2 regions of the Microvirgula curvata genome follow, and region 2 is predicted to be linked to the other one. Evidence: predicted binding sites of a transcription regulator. Region 2 holds the regulator's gene; the other holds the start of a gene.
What was found. The regulator FNR, encoded in region 2, switches genes on or off when oxygen is low (the NO sensors DNR and NnrR bind a similar motif). The targets are predictions, from matches to a motif close to TTGATNNNNATCAA.

Region 1: ACYVG8_RS10350 (GbsR/MarR family transcriptional regulator) is a predicted target of FNR. The motif match lies at 2,616-2,629, and genes of this name have one in related genera.

Annotation. Positions count from the first base shown of each region.
Region 1 covers NZ_BAAGUB010000022.1:41,705-48,369, forward strand. The annotation lists gene cydB (cytochrome d ubiquinol oxidase subunit II) at 1-187, opposite strand, end outside; gene ACYVG8_RS10340 (cytochrome ubiquinol oxidase subunit I) at 201-1,778, opposite strand; gene cydP (cytochrome oxidase putative small subunit CydP) at 1,797-2,015, opposite strand; gene ACYVG8_RS10350 (GbsR/MarR family transcriptional regulator) at 2,021-2,566, opposite strand; gene ACYVG8_RS10355 (sigma-54 interaction domain-containing protein) at 2,782-4,233, shown strand; gene ACYVG8_RS10360 (branched-chain amino acid ABC transporter permease) at 4,230-5,189, opposite strand; gene ACYVG8_RS10365 (branched-chain amino acid ABC transporter permease) at 5,191-6,099, opposite strand; gene ACYVG8_RS10370 (ABC transporter substrate-binding protein) at 6,172-6,665, opposite strand, start outside.
Region 2 covers NZ_BAAGUB010000035.1:108,646-115,310, reverse strand. The annotation lists gene ACYVG8_RS15505 (RHS repeat-associated core domain-containing protein) at 1-370, shown strand, start outside; gene hemN (oxygen-independent coproporphyrinogen III oxidase) at 386-1,798, opposite strand; gene fnr (fumarate/nitrate reduction transcriptional regulator Fnr) at 1,902-2,657, shown strand; gene ACYVG8_RS15490 (flavodoxin family protein) at 2,665-3,129, opposite strand; gene ACYVG8_RS15485 (DUF1853 family protein) at 3,126-4,040, opposite strand; gene ACYVG8_RS15480 (RNA methyltransferase) at 4,046-4,807, opposite strand; gene ACYVG8_RS15475 (inositol monophosphatase family protein) at 4,950-5,738, shown strand; gene ACYVG8_RS15470 (LysR family transcriptional regulator) at 5,792-6,665, opposite strand, start outside.

The DNA.
Region 1 (6,665 bases), on a different contig from region 2:
AGGTCTGGTTGCCCTCCCAGGTCGGACCGACACTGTTGATGACCAGGCGGCGCTCGTCGTCGTTGCGGCCGATGAACGGCAGCAGCACGGCGACGCCGATGTCGAAGCCGCCGGTGACGGCAAAGCCGATCAGCAGCACGGCCATCAGGCCCCACCAGATGAGTTTCAGCGTTTCATAGTCGAACATGGTCCGGTTCCCCTCAGGACTGTTGCGGCACGGTGACGTCCGGCGTTTCGCCGTGATAGCGGCCGGTATGCAGGCTGGCCGGTCCCAGCCGGATGTACTTCAGCATCAGGTACATCTCGATCACGAACAGCAGGCTGTAGATGCCCACCAGCCCGATCAGGCTGAAGTGAAGCTGGCCCGGGTCCAGTTGCGATGCCGACAGATGGGTCGGCAGCACGCCGGAAATGGTCCATGGCTGGCGTCCGTACTCGGCCACGATCCAGCCCAGCTCGATCGCCACCCACGGCAGCGGGATCGCCAGCACGCACAGCTTCAGGAACCAGCGCTGCGGGGCGAGGCGGCGGCGCACCAGCAGCCAGCAGGCGGTGGCGAAGATGGCAAGGAACAGCATGCCGAGCCCGACCATGATGCGGAAGCTCCAGAACAGCGGCGCGACGTTCGGAATGGTGTCGCTGGCGGCGGCACGGATCTGCGCCGGGGTCGCGTCGACCACGTTCGGCGTGTATTTCTTCAGCAGCAGGCCGAAACCGAGGTCGGCCTTGTGCTGCTCGAAGCGCTCGCGCACTGCCGGCGTGGTGTCGCCGGCCTTCAGCGCGGTCAGTGCCTCGTAGGCGATCATGCCGCTGCGAATGCGCACTTCGTGTTCGCGCTTCAGGTCCTTGATGCCGGTCACCCGGGTGTCGGTCGAGCGCGTGGCGATCAGCCCGAGCAGGTAAGGAATTTTCACCGCGTAATCGGTGCGTTCCTCGGCCTGGTTCGGCCAGCCGATGGCGGTAAAGGCCGCCGGTGCCGGTTCGGTGTTCCACTCGGCCTCGATCGCTGCCAGCTTGACCTTCTGCACTTCGCCGGTGGTGTAGCCGGACTCGTCACCGAGCACGATCACCGACAGGATGGACGCCAGCCCGAAGCCTGCCGCCACCGCGAACGAGCGCAGTGCGAAGCCGGTGTCGCGCGCCTTCAGCAGGTACAGGCTGGACACGCCGAGCACGAACATCGCCGCCGCCACATAGCCGGCCGCCACGGTGTGCACGAACTTGACCTGGGCCACCGGGTTGAAGAACACCTCGCCCAGGCTGACCAGCTCCATGCGCATGGTGTGATAGTTGAACTCGGCCCCGACCGGATTCTGCATCCACGCATTGGCGATCAGGATCCACAGTGCCGACAGGTTGGAGCCGAAGGCGACCAGGAACGTGACCAGCAGGTGCTTGTTCTTCGACAGCCGGTCCCAGCCGAAGAAGAACAGGCCGACAAAGGTCGATTCGAGGAAGAAGGCCATCATCCCCTCGACCGCCAGCGGTACGCCGAAGATGTCGCCCACATAGTGCGAGTAGTACGCCCAGTTGGTGCCGAACTGGAATTCCAGCGTGATGCCGGTCGTCACCCCCATGGCGAAGTTGATGCCGAACAGCTTGCCCCAGAAGCGGGTCATGTCCTTGTAGACCTGCTGGCCGGTCATCACGTACACCGACTCACAGATCACCAGGATCCAGCTCAGCCCCAGCGTCAGCGGTACGAACAAAAAATGAAACAGGGCAGTCAGCGCGAACTGCAGGCGTGACAGCTCCACTACCTCGGACACGGGCAGCATGGTTCTCTCCGTTTGCGGTCAATTCTTGTGGACAGGCGGGGCATCGCGACCGGGGGTGCCAAGCAGTTGCTGCTCGATCGCGGACTCGGGGACGGTCATGTGCCGGGCCAGCGGTTCGGAGAACCACAGCACTTTCGCGCCCCACAACAACAACAGCTTCACCGTCAGCACCACCGAGATTTCAAGCCACAGCGGCATGCCGCGCCGGGTCCGGCGCTGCAGGATGGACGGTGTCATGGTCTTTACTCCCGGCTTCCCGGACGCAGCCGGTCAGCGAATTCCAGCACCTTGTGCACCTTGCTGCCGAGCCGCATCAGGCTGGCCAGCGTGTCCGGTGACAAGCGCTGCACGTCGTCGAACCAGCCGGTCGCCAGTTCGATCAGTTCATGCATGTCGCGCATCCGCTCCTGGGCATGGCGCTCCTGCTCGTCACAGGGATCGGCCATCAGCGTATCGCGCAGCAGCGACAGGGTCGGGTCGATCTCGCGCCGGCGCTTTTCCTCGATCAGCGTGCGGAAGATCTCCCAGGTGTCGTCCGGGGTGGTGAAGTAGTCGCGCCGGTCGCCGGGATGGTGCGCCATGCGAACCAGTCGCCAGGACTGCAGTTCTTTCAGCCCCATGCTGACATTGGAGCGCGACATGCCAAGCTCGTTCACGATGTCGTCGGCATTCAGCGGCTTTTCGGACAGGAACAGCAACGCATACATCTGCCCCACGGTGCGGTTCACGCCCCAGCGGCTGCCCATCTCGCCGAAGTGCAGCACGAAGCGTTCGATCAATGGCGTCATGTCACGCGTTCCTGTTCTTTCAGAAATTTGTGAAATCATCGCCACTTTTTTGACGCAGGTCAATCTTAAGGTCAAGCAAATTTACTTGTCAGTCCCCCGGCGCACGCACTTCCCGCTCCGGTTCCTCACGCGGTGATGCTACATTGGACACATCCCGCCATGACAACAAACCGGCGCGGCCAAAGGTCGCAGCACGGATAAACGAGGAGACACGGGTGGAAGAAACGGAACTGAACCCTCCCGGACCGGCGCCGTTGTGCCAGTCCCTGCAGCACGGTCTGCTGGAGCTGTTCGAGCAGCAGTTCGTCGGCGCCCTGCTGGTCGACCGCGAGGCGCGCGTGCAATGGATCACGGCGCGCTACGCAGCCCTGCTCGGGCTCGACGATCCGGCCGGGGCGCTGAACCGGCCGGTGGAAGACATCCTGCCGCACAGCCGCATGCGCGAGGTGGTGCAGAGCGGCGAACCGATCGTGCTCGACTTCATGAACTACAAGCAGCACCACTTCGTGGTCAGCCGCTTTCCGCTGCAGGACGGCGACGGCCAGGTGGTCGGCGCATTCGGCATCCTGCTGTCCGAACGCTGGCAGCCGCTGAAACCGCTGGTCGACAAGCTTTCACAGCTGCAGGAAACCCTGGACCGGGTCCGCCGTGACAACGCCGGCAGCCGCCGCGCGCGCTACGGCTTCGACGACATCATCGGCGCCGGCGCCGCCTGCCGCGACATGCAGCGCCTGGGCCAGCGTGCGGCCGCGCTCGATACCACCGTGCTGCTGCTCGGCGAGACCGGCACCGGCAAGGAGTTGCTGGCCAATGCCATCCATGCCGCGTCGCCGCGCCGGCAGAAGCCCTTTGTCGGCCTGAACGTCGCCGCGGTGCCGGAAACGCTGCTGGAAGCGGAATTCTTCGGCGCCGTCGCCGGTGCCTATACCGGTGCCGAGCGCAAGGGCCGCGACGGCAAGTTCAAACTCGCGGACGGCGGCACGCTGTTTCTCGACGAAATTGGCGACATGTCGCTGCCGATGCAGGCCAAATTGCTGCGCGTACTGCAGGAGCAGGAAATCGAACCGCTCGGCTCGAACCGCCTGCTGCATATCGATGTGCGGGTCATTGCCGCAACCAGTCGCGACCTGCGCGCGCTGGTCGATGCCGGCCTGTTCCGCGCCGACCTGTTCTACCGCCTGAATGTGCTGCCGATCCGGCTGCCGCCGCTGCGCGAGCGGTCGGAAGACCTGCCGGCGCTGGTCGATTCACTGCTGGCGCAGATTGCCGACCGCACCGGCCTGCCGCAGCGCAAGCCGGGTGCCGCCGCACTGGCACTGCTTGCCACCTATCCGTGGCCGGGCAATATCCGCGAACTGCGCAATGTGCTGGAACAGGCGGTAATGCTGTCCGATGGCGTGGCGCTGGACGCCCCGGTCCTGCAGCGCATCCTGCCGGTGGCCGCGGCAGTCGACCCGCCGCCGCTGGCCGGCGGCGGCACCCTGGCACAGCGGCTGGCCGAAACCGAACGGCGCGTGATCAGCGAGACGCTGGCGCTGGCCGGCGGCAACAAGACCGAGGCCGCGCGGGCACTCGGCATTTCACGGGCGACGCTGTACGAAAAACTGGCCGATCCGCGCCTGTTTCCGGCGCAGACCGGCCCGTCGCTGGCCGGGCTGGTGCGCTAGAAGTCTTTCTTCAGCAGCCGCCCGGCTTCGCCGATGAAGCCGCGGCGGAACGCCAGCACGCAGATGACGAAAATCGCGCCGATGATCACCGTCACCCACGAGCCGAGCGACGCCAGTTCGTTGTGCAGCGCGCGCACGGTGAACGCGCCGACCACCGGACCGAGAATGGTACCCATGCCGCCAAGCAGGGTCATCAGCACCACTTCGCCGGACATGTGCCAGCTGACATCGGTCAGCGACGCCAGCCGGAACACGATGGCCTTGGTCGCCCCGGCGGTGCCGGCCAGCGAGGCCGACAGCACGAACACCAGCAGCTTGTAGCGCTCCACCCGGTAGCCGAGCGACAGTGCCCGCGCCTCGTTTTCGCGGATCGCCTTCAGCGTCTGGCCGAACGGCGAGTACACCGTGCGGTAGATCAGCCACATGCCGGCCAGGAATACTGCATAGACGAACAGGTACAGCGTCAGCGGCACGTCCTGCCCCCCGACCGACACCGTATGCGCCAGATCGAACAGGCCGAACACCCTGCCCTGCGGAATCCCCTGCAGGCCGTCCTCGCCGCCGGTCTGCGGCGCCTGCACGCAGAGGAAGAACACGATCTGCGCCAGTGCCAGCGTCACCATGGCGAAGTAGATGCCCTGGCGACGGATCGCCACCGCACCGATCAGCAGGCCGAGCAGCGCGCAGCAGGCGGTGGCGGCGAGGATGCCGAGTTCCGGGCTCAGCCCCCATTCCTTCAGCAGGTAGCCGCAAATGTAGGCGCCGCTGCCAAAGAACGCCGCATGGCCGAATGACAGCAGGCCGCCAAAGCCGAGCAGCAGGTTGAACGCGGCGGCGAACAGCCCGAAGCACAGCAGTTCCATCATGAAAATCGGGTAGACCGCAAACGGGGCGATCAGCCCGGCGACAACCAGCACTGCCCACAGTGCCGGATGGCGGATATCGAGCGGGAACATGTCAGGCCTCCTTGCCGAACAGGCCGGCCGGGCGGTACAGCAGCACCAGCGCCATGATGATGAAGATCACCGTATTGGACAGCGGCGGGTACACGACCTTGGTCAGGCCCTCGATGATGCCAAGACCGAAGCCGGTCACGATCGCCCCCATGATCGAACCCATGCCGCCGATCACCACCACGGCGAAGACGACGATGATCAGATCCGCGCCCATCTTCGGGCTGACCGAGTAGATCGGCGCCGCCACCACGCCGGCCAGCGCCGCCAGCGCCACACCGAAGAAGTAGGTGAACGAGATCAGCACCGGCACGTTGACACCGAAGGCACGGACCAGATCCGGCCGCTCGGTCGCCGCGCGCAGGTAGGCACCGATCCTGGTACGTTCAATCATGAACCAGGTGCCGACGCAGACCGAAATCGACAGCACGATGGAAAACAGCCGGTAGGCCGGGAACAGCATGAAGCCAAGGTTCACTGCGCCGGACAGGCTTTCCGGCTTGGCGTTGTACGGCTCGCCGGACACGTTGAAGCCGAGCGCGACGAACACGCCTTCCAGCATCAGCGCGACACCGAAGGTGAACAGCAGCCCGTACAGCGGGTCAACCCGGTACAGCCGCGACAGCATGAAGCGCTCGATCACCAGCCCGAGCAGCCCGACCACGGCCGGCGCCACCACCAGCGCCCACCAGAAGCTCAGTTGCGCATCCGGGTTGCCGGTCCACTGGCCGAGATAGTCGGCGCCGATCAGCGCCACCATCGCGCCGAGCATGTACAGCGCACCATGCGAGAAATTGACGATATTCAGCATGCCGAATATCACGGCCAGCCCCAGGCTCAGCAACGCATAGAACGCGCCGTTGTTGAGTCCAAGCATCAGCTGCGACAACACAGCCTGTGCGGTGATCTCCATCTGTCACCTCCATTGGTATGTTCTGTCGGCCGGACGGGGCGCCCTGTCCCCGTCCGCCCCTGCTGCCGGTGGTCAGGACTTCTTGACCAGCGGGCACTCGCTGCGCGACAGCGGCATGAACGCCTGCGCCCCCGGGATGGTCTGCATCACCTTCAGCATGTCCCATTTGTTCTTCGAGTCGGCCGGCTTCTTGACCTCGACCAGGTACATGTCATGGACCATGCGGCCGTCCTCGCGGATCTTGCCGTTCCGGGCAAAGAAGTCGTTGATCGGGGTGGTGCGCATCTTGGCCATCACCGCGCCGGCTTCGACCGTCCCGGCGGACTTGACCGCCTTCAGATAGTGCATGGTCGACGAGTAATCCCCGGCCTGGACCATGGTCGGCATGGCGCCGGTCTTCTTGTAGTAGCGCTGGGAGAAGGCGCGGGTATCGTTGTTCAGATCCCAGTAGAAGGCCGTGGTGTACTTCATGCCCTGGGCGGTGGCCAGGCCCAGGCTGGCGATGTCCGAATCGAACACCAGCATGCCGACCACGGTCTGCTTCGGCATGATGCCGAACTCGCGTG
Region 2 (6,665 bases):
CCATGCGACGATCGCCGCAAACAAGCTGTTGCGCGCCCCCCAACTGGCCAGACGTATCCGCCCGCTGCTCGACGCCGACACGGACACCGTGTTGCTGGGGTCGTGTCACGCAGGCCAGGGCAACAGCATGTCCTCCGTCGCCCAGGTTGTCGCAAACCGGCTGGGCAAGACTGTCGTGGCCGGCAAGGGAACCGTTTCACCCGAGTACCTCTGGAAGACGTTCACGCTGCACAAGCTGCCGTACGAGGACGTCCGGGTCTTCCAGGCTCAGGGCATGTGGACCTCTGCGCGCACCAGCCTGGTCAATACGGTCCGGTTCGAACAGCAGAGCGCAGCGATTTACCTGAGGCAGCTGTACGCACGCCATTGATACGGCGTCAGCGGCTCAGATCGTCTTCGAGTAGCGGGCGTGGGTCTGTTTCTCGCGCAGATAGCGGTCGAACACCATGGCAATGGTGCGGATCAGGAAACGCCCCTGCGGCGTCACGGCGATCCACTCGTCATCCAGCTCGACCAGTCCGTCAGCCTCGTATTCGGCCAGCCGGGCCATTTCCGGCGCGAAATACTGCTTGAAGTCGATGCCGAAACCCTCGCCCATCGCTTCCATCGACAGCGAGAAGCGGCACATCAGCGCCTGAATGATTGCCCGGCGCAGCAGGTCGTCGGCACTCAGCAGCAGACCGCGGACGATCGGCAGCCGGCCTTCGTCCAGCATCGCATAATACTGTTCGAGGTCTTTTGCGTTCTGGTGATAGCTGGCGCCGACCTTGCCGATGGCCGAGGTCCCGATGGACACCAGATCATGGTCGGCATGGGTCGAGTAGCCCTGGAAGTTCCGTTGCAGCCGTCCCTGGCGCAGGGCCACGGCCAGATCGTCGTCCGGCAGGGCGAAGTGGTCCATGCCGATGAATTCGTAACCGGCATCGGTCAGCATCTGCACCGCCATCTGCAGAATGTCGAGCTTGACCTCGGCCGACGGCAGATCCGCTTCGTTGATGCGCCGCTGCGGCATGAAGACCGTCGGCAGGTGGGCGTAGTTGTACAGCGCCAGCCGGTCCGGACGGATGCTGAGCACCGTCTCCAGCGTACGCCGGACCGAGTCAACGGTCTGGTGCGGCAGGCCGTAGATCAGATCGAGGCTGACCGACTTGAAGCCGGACGACCGCGCGGCGTCGATGACCGTCAGCGTCTCCTCGACACTCTGTACCCGGTTGACGGCCTTCTGCACCTGCAGATCAAAATCCTGCACCCCGACCGACATGCGGTTGAAGCCCTGGGTCGCCAGCAGCCGCACCGTGTCGGCGCTGACCTTGCGCGGATCGATCTCGATCGAGTATTCGCCAGTGGGCAACAGGTTGAAATGGCGACGGATCGCGTCCATCAGCCGCTGCATCTGCTCGTCGGACAGGAAGGTCGGCGTGCCGCCGCCGAAGTGCAGCTGGATCAGGTCCTGGCGCGGCCCCAGCCCTTCGGCATGCAGCGCCAGCTCGCGTTCGAGATAACCCAGATAGGTATCCGCACGCGTCTTGTCCTTGGTAATGACCTTGTTACAGGCGCAGTAGTAGCAGACTGTATTACAGAACGGTATATGAGCGTATAATGATACTGGCTTGGCGCTGGCGCCGATTTGCCTTTGCTCAAGGCAGTGGCGATAATCTACGCCGTTGAATTCGGTGGTAAAACGGTCTGCCGTCGGATACGAGGTGTAGCGAGGACCGCTGCCGTCGAGGCGTTCGATCAACTCTCGGTCGAAAATGAACTGGGCGGGAGCCACGTTGTCGTGAATTGCTGTCGTCATAAATGGATAAACCTCTCAGGCAGTGAACCACTTTGCCTGAATCGTGCAGGGGCGCCTTTGATAGTCGTCAAGCCTGGCATGATAACAACCTGAACGGATCATCATGGCCGAACACAATCCGCTTACTGCCCACACGCTGAAGATCTCCTGCTCGAACTGCAGTCTTCGCGAATTGTGCCTGCCCATCGGACTCAATCGCGAGGAGATGAGCCAGCTCGACGCCGTGATCCGGCAGAGCCGGCGCCTGAAGCGCGGCGAGTACCTGTTCCGCGCCGGCGAGGCGTTCAAGTCCATGTTCGCCATCCGGACCGGCTTTTTCAAGACCTGCATTTCCAGCCATGACGGCCGCGAGCAGGTCACCGGTTTCCAGATGTCCGGCGAGCTGCTGGGCCTGGATGGCGTCTCCAGCAGCCTGCACGGCTGTGATGCGATCGCGCTCGAGGATGCCGAGGTCTGTGAACTGCCGTTCTCGCGCATGACCAGTCTCGGTCGTGACATCCCGACCCTGCAGCATCATTTCTTCCGGTTGATGAGCCGTGAAATCGTCCGTGACCAGTCGGTCATGCTGCTGCTCGGCAACATGAAGGCGGAAGAACGTCTGGCCGCCTTCCTGCTCAACCTGTCCCAGCGCTTCTCCGCCCGCGGCTTCGCCGCCAACGATTTCATCCTGCGCATGAGCCGTGAGGAAATCGGTTCCTTCCTCGGTCTGAAGCTGGAAACCGTCAGCCGCACGCTGTCGAAATTCCAGGCCCAGGGCTGGATCATTGTCGAACACAAGCACATCCAGCTGATTCAGCCGGAGAACCTGAAGACCCTGGTCGGCGGCTGCCAGCAGAGCATGCCGATCGCCACCACCTGAACCCGGTTCAGAACAGTCCCAGCGACAGGCCGAGCGCCAGCGTCGCACCGACCTCGGCCGCGCGCTCCAGCGCGGCCTGGTCGGGCTCCCCATGCACGATCAGCGGCTCGCAGGCCGGCGTCAGCGGATAGCCGCGCGCAATGCGTTCGATCGCGACTCGCGCCCCGCTGCCGTCATTGCCGGCACAGATCAGGATCGCATACGGCAATCCTTCCACCCGCCCCTGGGCCGGGTAGAACGTGCGATCGAAAAAATCCTTCAGCGTGCCGGCCATGTAGCCGAAATTTTCCGGCGTGGCGACAATCAGGCCGTGACAGGCCAGCAGATCGTCGATGCCGGCCTGCTGCGCCGGCAGCAGCCGCACGTCGATCTCCCCCTCGCCCGCCTCACTGGCCGCCGCCGCCGCCGCCCGCGCCAGCTGCAGGTTGCGCCCGGTCTGACCGGCCCACAGGATCAGCAGCTGCTTCATCATTCCTTCTCCCCGCCATCCAGCGCCGCGATGCGCGCCATCAGGGTGGCCAGCCGGCCGGGCTCCGGCCAGTGCGCCGGCACCACGAAGCCGCGCGACACTTCCTGCCAGTCGTCATCGTCGACGGCCTGCATTTCCGCCACCATCAGCGCCTCTCTCCTGCCCGCCAGCCGCGCCTGCAGCTCGGCGGCGGTCTGCACGTCGGCCCGGCCAGCCCGGGCCGGGGACAGCCAGTCGAGCCGGAGCAGGTGCAGATAGCGGCTGTCGGCCGCCCGTGCCGGCCAGGCCTCCCCCTGATGCCGCCACCAGTGCACCGGTTCGCCGCTGCCGGCCGGCCGGAACAATTGCCCGCGCAACACGGTAAAGGCCGGGCAGCCGGCGAAACCGGGCGGGAGGGTCGCCGCCGCACGCGCATCGCCGGCCAGCGCCAGCTGGCGCACCAGTTGCGCACGTTTCAGCGCCAGCGCATCGCGCAGGTCGGTCCCGGCCCAGCACTGCGGCGCGACTTCCAGATAGAACTTGCACGCCATTTCGACATGGAGCGGCCGTCCGTCCAGCCGCAGCAGGAAATCGAACTCACCAAGGGTATGCGCCTCGACCCGCACCGCGCGGTTGGCCGCCACCAGTTCAAGCTGCGCACTCCGCTGTGCCAGCCAGAAGGCCAGCAGCGCCTCGGCATGGGCGCCAAGGCGCCCGGTGCGCCGGGCCGCCAGCCAGTCCAGCAATACGGCAGGGCGGCGGTCCAGTGCCAGCAGCCGTTCGGCAGCCCGCGGTCCGGCCAGCAGGGCCCGGTCGAACTCGACACCGCTGTCCCACGGCGACGGCCCGAGCAGCAGTGACGCCAGTGCCCGCACCGCCGGTTCGCGCAACGAGGCCAGCAACGGCAGCAGGCGGGGATCGGCGGCGCAGTTCACGCGACTCAGTCGTGTCGGTACGGGTCCGGCCCGCAGCGGCGTTCGATCTGCTTCAGCATGCCGCGCAGGATATCGATCTCCTGCCGCTCCAGGCTGGCGCGGTCATACAGGGTGCGCAAGCGGCGCATCAGCCGTTCGCCATTGCGCCGGTCATAGAAACCGATACCGTCGAGCACCCGGTCGAGATGACCATAGAACCCTTCGACCTCTTCATGACTGGCCAGTTCGGCATTGGCCCGCAAATGATCAAGCGGAAATGCCAACTGGCTGAACAGCTCATAGCACATGACCTGTACCGCCTGGCCGAGGTTCAGCGAAAAATAGTCCGGGTTGCCGGCAATGGTGACCAGCCGGTTGCAGCGCGCGACCTCGTCGATCGACAGTCCGTAGGTTTCGTTGCCGAACACCAGTGCAACCTCGACCCCGTCGCGGGCCGCCGCCAGCAGCTCGGCACAGGCGTCGCGCGGCGCGGCCAGCGGCGTGGTCAGCTCGCGCTTGCGGCTGGTCAGCGCACAGGCGATGGACACGCCTTCCAGCGCGGCATCGAGCGTGCCGGTCACCACGGCGTTCTCCAGCACATCGGCCGCGCCGGATGCCAGCGTGGTCGCCTCGGCATCGGGAAAACGCTTTGGCTCGACCAGATACAGGCGGGTCACGCCCATGGTCTTCATCGCGCGCGCGGCGGCGCCGATATTGCCGGGATGGGAAGGACGCGCCAGAACGACGCGCACATTACGCAAAAAATCAGGGACTTCGGGTTTCGACATTGAGAAAACTGCGTTAAAATTCCGGCCATCAAAAGGCCCGGAACATCCAACTGTCCGGGTCTTTATCGTTCCTTAAACCCGGACTATCCAGACGCGCGGCGGCAAGAATTCGCGGCGCGCCCCCTTTGCCAGAGAGGCTCCCATGCATCCGATGCTGACCATCGCGGTCAAGGCCGCGCGTCGCGCCGCCAACATCATTCAACGCGCGTCGAACAACCTCGACCTGATCCGCGCCGAGCAGAAACAGCACAACGACTTCGTCAGCGACGTCGACCGTGCGGCCGAAGCGGCCATCATCGACATGATCCGGGATGCCTACCCCAAGCACGCCATTCTAGCCGAGGAATCGGGCGGGGCCTCGCTGTCCGACGCCGAATACCTGTGGATCATCGATCCGCTGGACGGCACCACCAACTTCCTGCACGGCTATCCGCAGTATTGCGTATCCATCGCCCTCGCGCACAAGGGCCAGATCCAGCAGGCCGTGGTCTACGATCCGAACCGCAACGACCTGTTCACCGCCAGCAAGGGCGGCGGCGCTTTCCTCAATGATCGCCGCATCCGCGTCAGCAAGCGCATCAGCCTGGCCGACAGCCTGATCTCCACCGGCTTCCCGTACACCGACGTCAGCTATCTGGACCAGTACCTGGCCATGTTCGCCGACATGATCCGCAAGACTGCCGGCGTGCGTCGTGAAGGTTCGGCCGCGCTCGACCTGTGCTACGTCGCCAGCGGCCGCGTGGACGGCTACTGGGAACTGAACCTGAAATCGTGGGACATCGCCGCAGGCAGCCTGATCGCCCAGGAAGCCGGCGCCATCGTCACCGACGTGTTCGGCGAACAGGGCTGGCTGGAATCCGGTGACGTGGTCGCCGCCAACCCGAAGGTGCTGGCGCAGATGCTGCACACGCTGGCGCCGCACGTCCGGTAATCATTTCCGGCAGTTTGCGATCCGCCCCATGGCAGACCTCCGGTCTGCCATTTTCATTTGTGGGCGGCTGCCAGCCGCTCGGCCAGCCCCCATGTCCCGACAAAATCCAGGAAGGCGCGCAGCGCGGCCGACACGTGGGTGCGGGTCGGATAGACAGCGAAATACTGGTTCGGCAACGGCGGATACGCTGCCAGCAGTTCGACCAGTTGCCCGCTGGCCAGCTCGCACCGGCACATGAACGCCGGCAGCATGGCAATACCGGCACCATGAACGGCAGCCTGCTGCAGATACATCAGACTGCTGCTGCGCATGCCCGGCGACGGCACGACCCGCTGCAGGCCATCCGCCCCCGTCAGCGGCCAGTCCGGGGCCGGATGATGAACCAGACAGGCATGAGCGGCGAGATCGGCCGGTGAAACCGGCAGGCCGGCGCGCGCCACATAGTCCGGGGCTGCCACCAGCGCGCGGCGTACCTCGCCGACATGCCGGCTGACAAAGCTCGAATCCGCCAGCCGCCCGGTACGAAACGCCAGGTCGATGCGCTCGCCGATCAGGTCGAGATGGGCATCGGTCACCAGCATGTCGACGCTGATCAGCGGGTAGCGGCGGCGAAATGCCGGCACCAGCCCGGCGAACAGCAGCGCGCCGGAGGCCTCCGGCGCAGTAATGCGCAACTGGCCGGCCGGCGCATCGCGCAGCCGGGAAACGGCCGCATCGGCGGCACGGCCGGCTTCGACCATGCGCTGGCAGTGGCCGACATACAGCTGCCCGGCGGCCGTCAGACTCAGCTTGCGCGTACTCCGCTGCAACAGCCGCACACCCAGCGAGGCTTCCAGCCTGGCCAGCTGCTGACTGACCGTGGATTTGGGCAGGCCGAGCGCCTGCGCCGCAGCAGTAAAGCTGCCGCTTTCCACCACCTGCACAAAG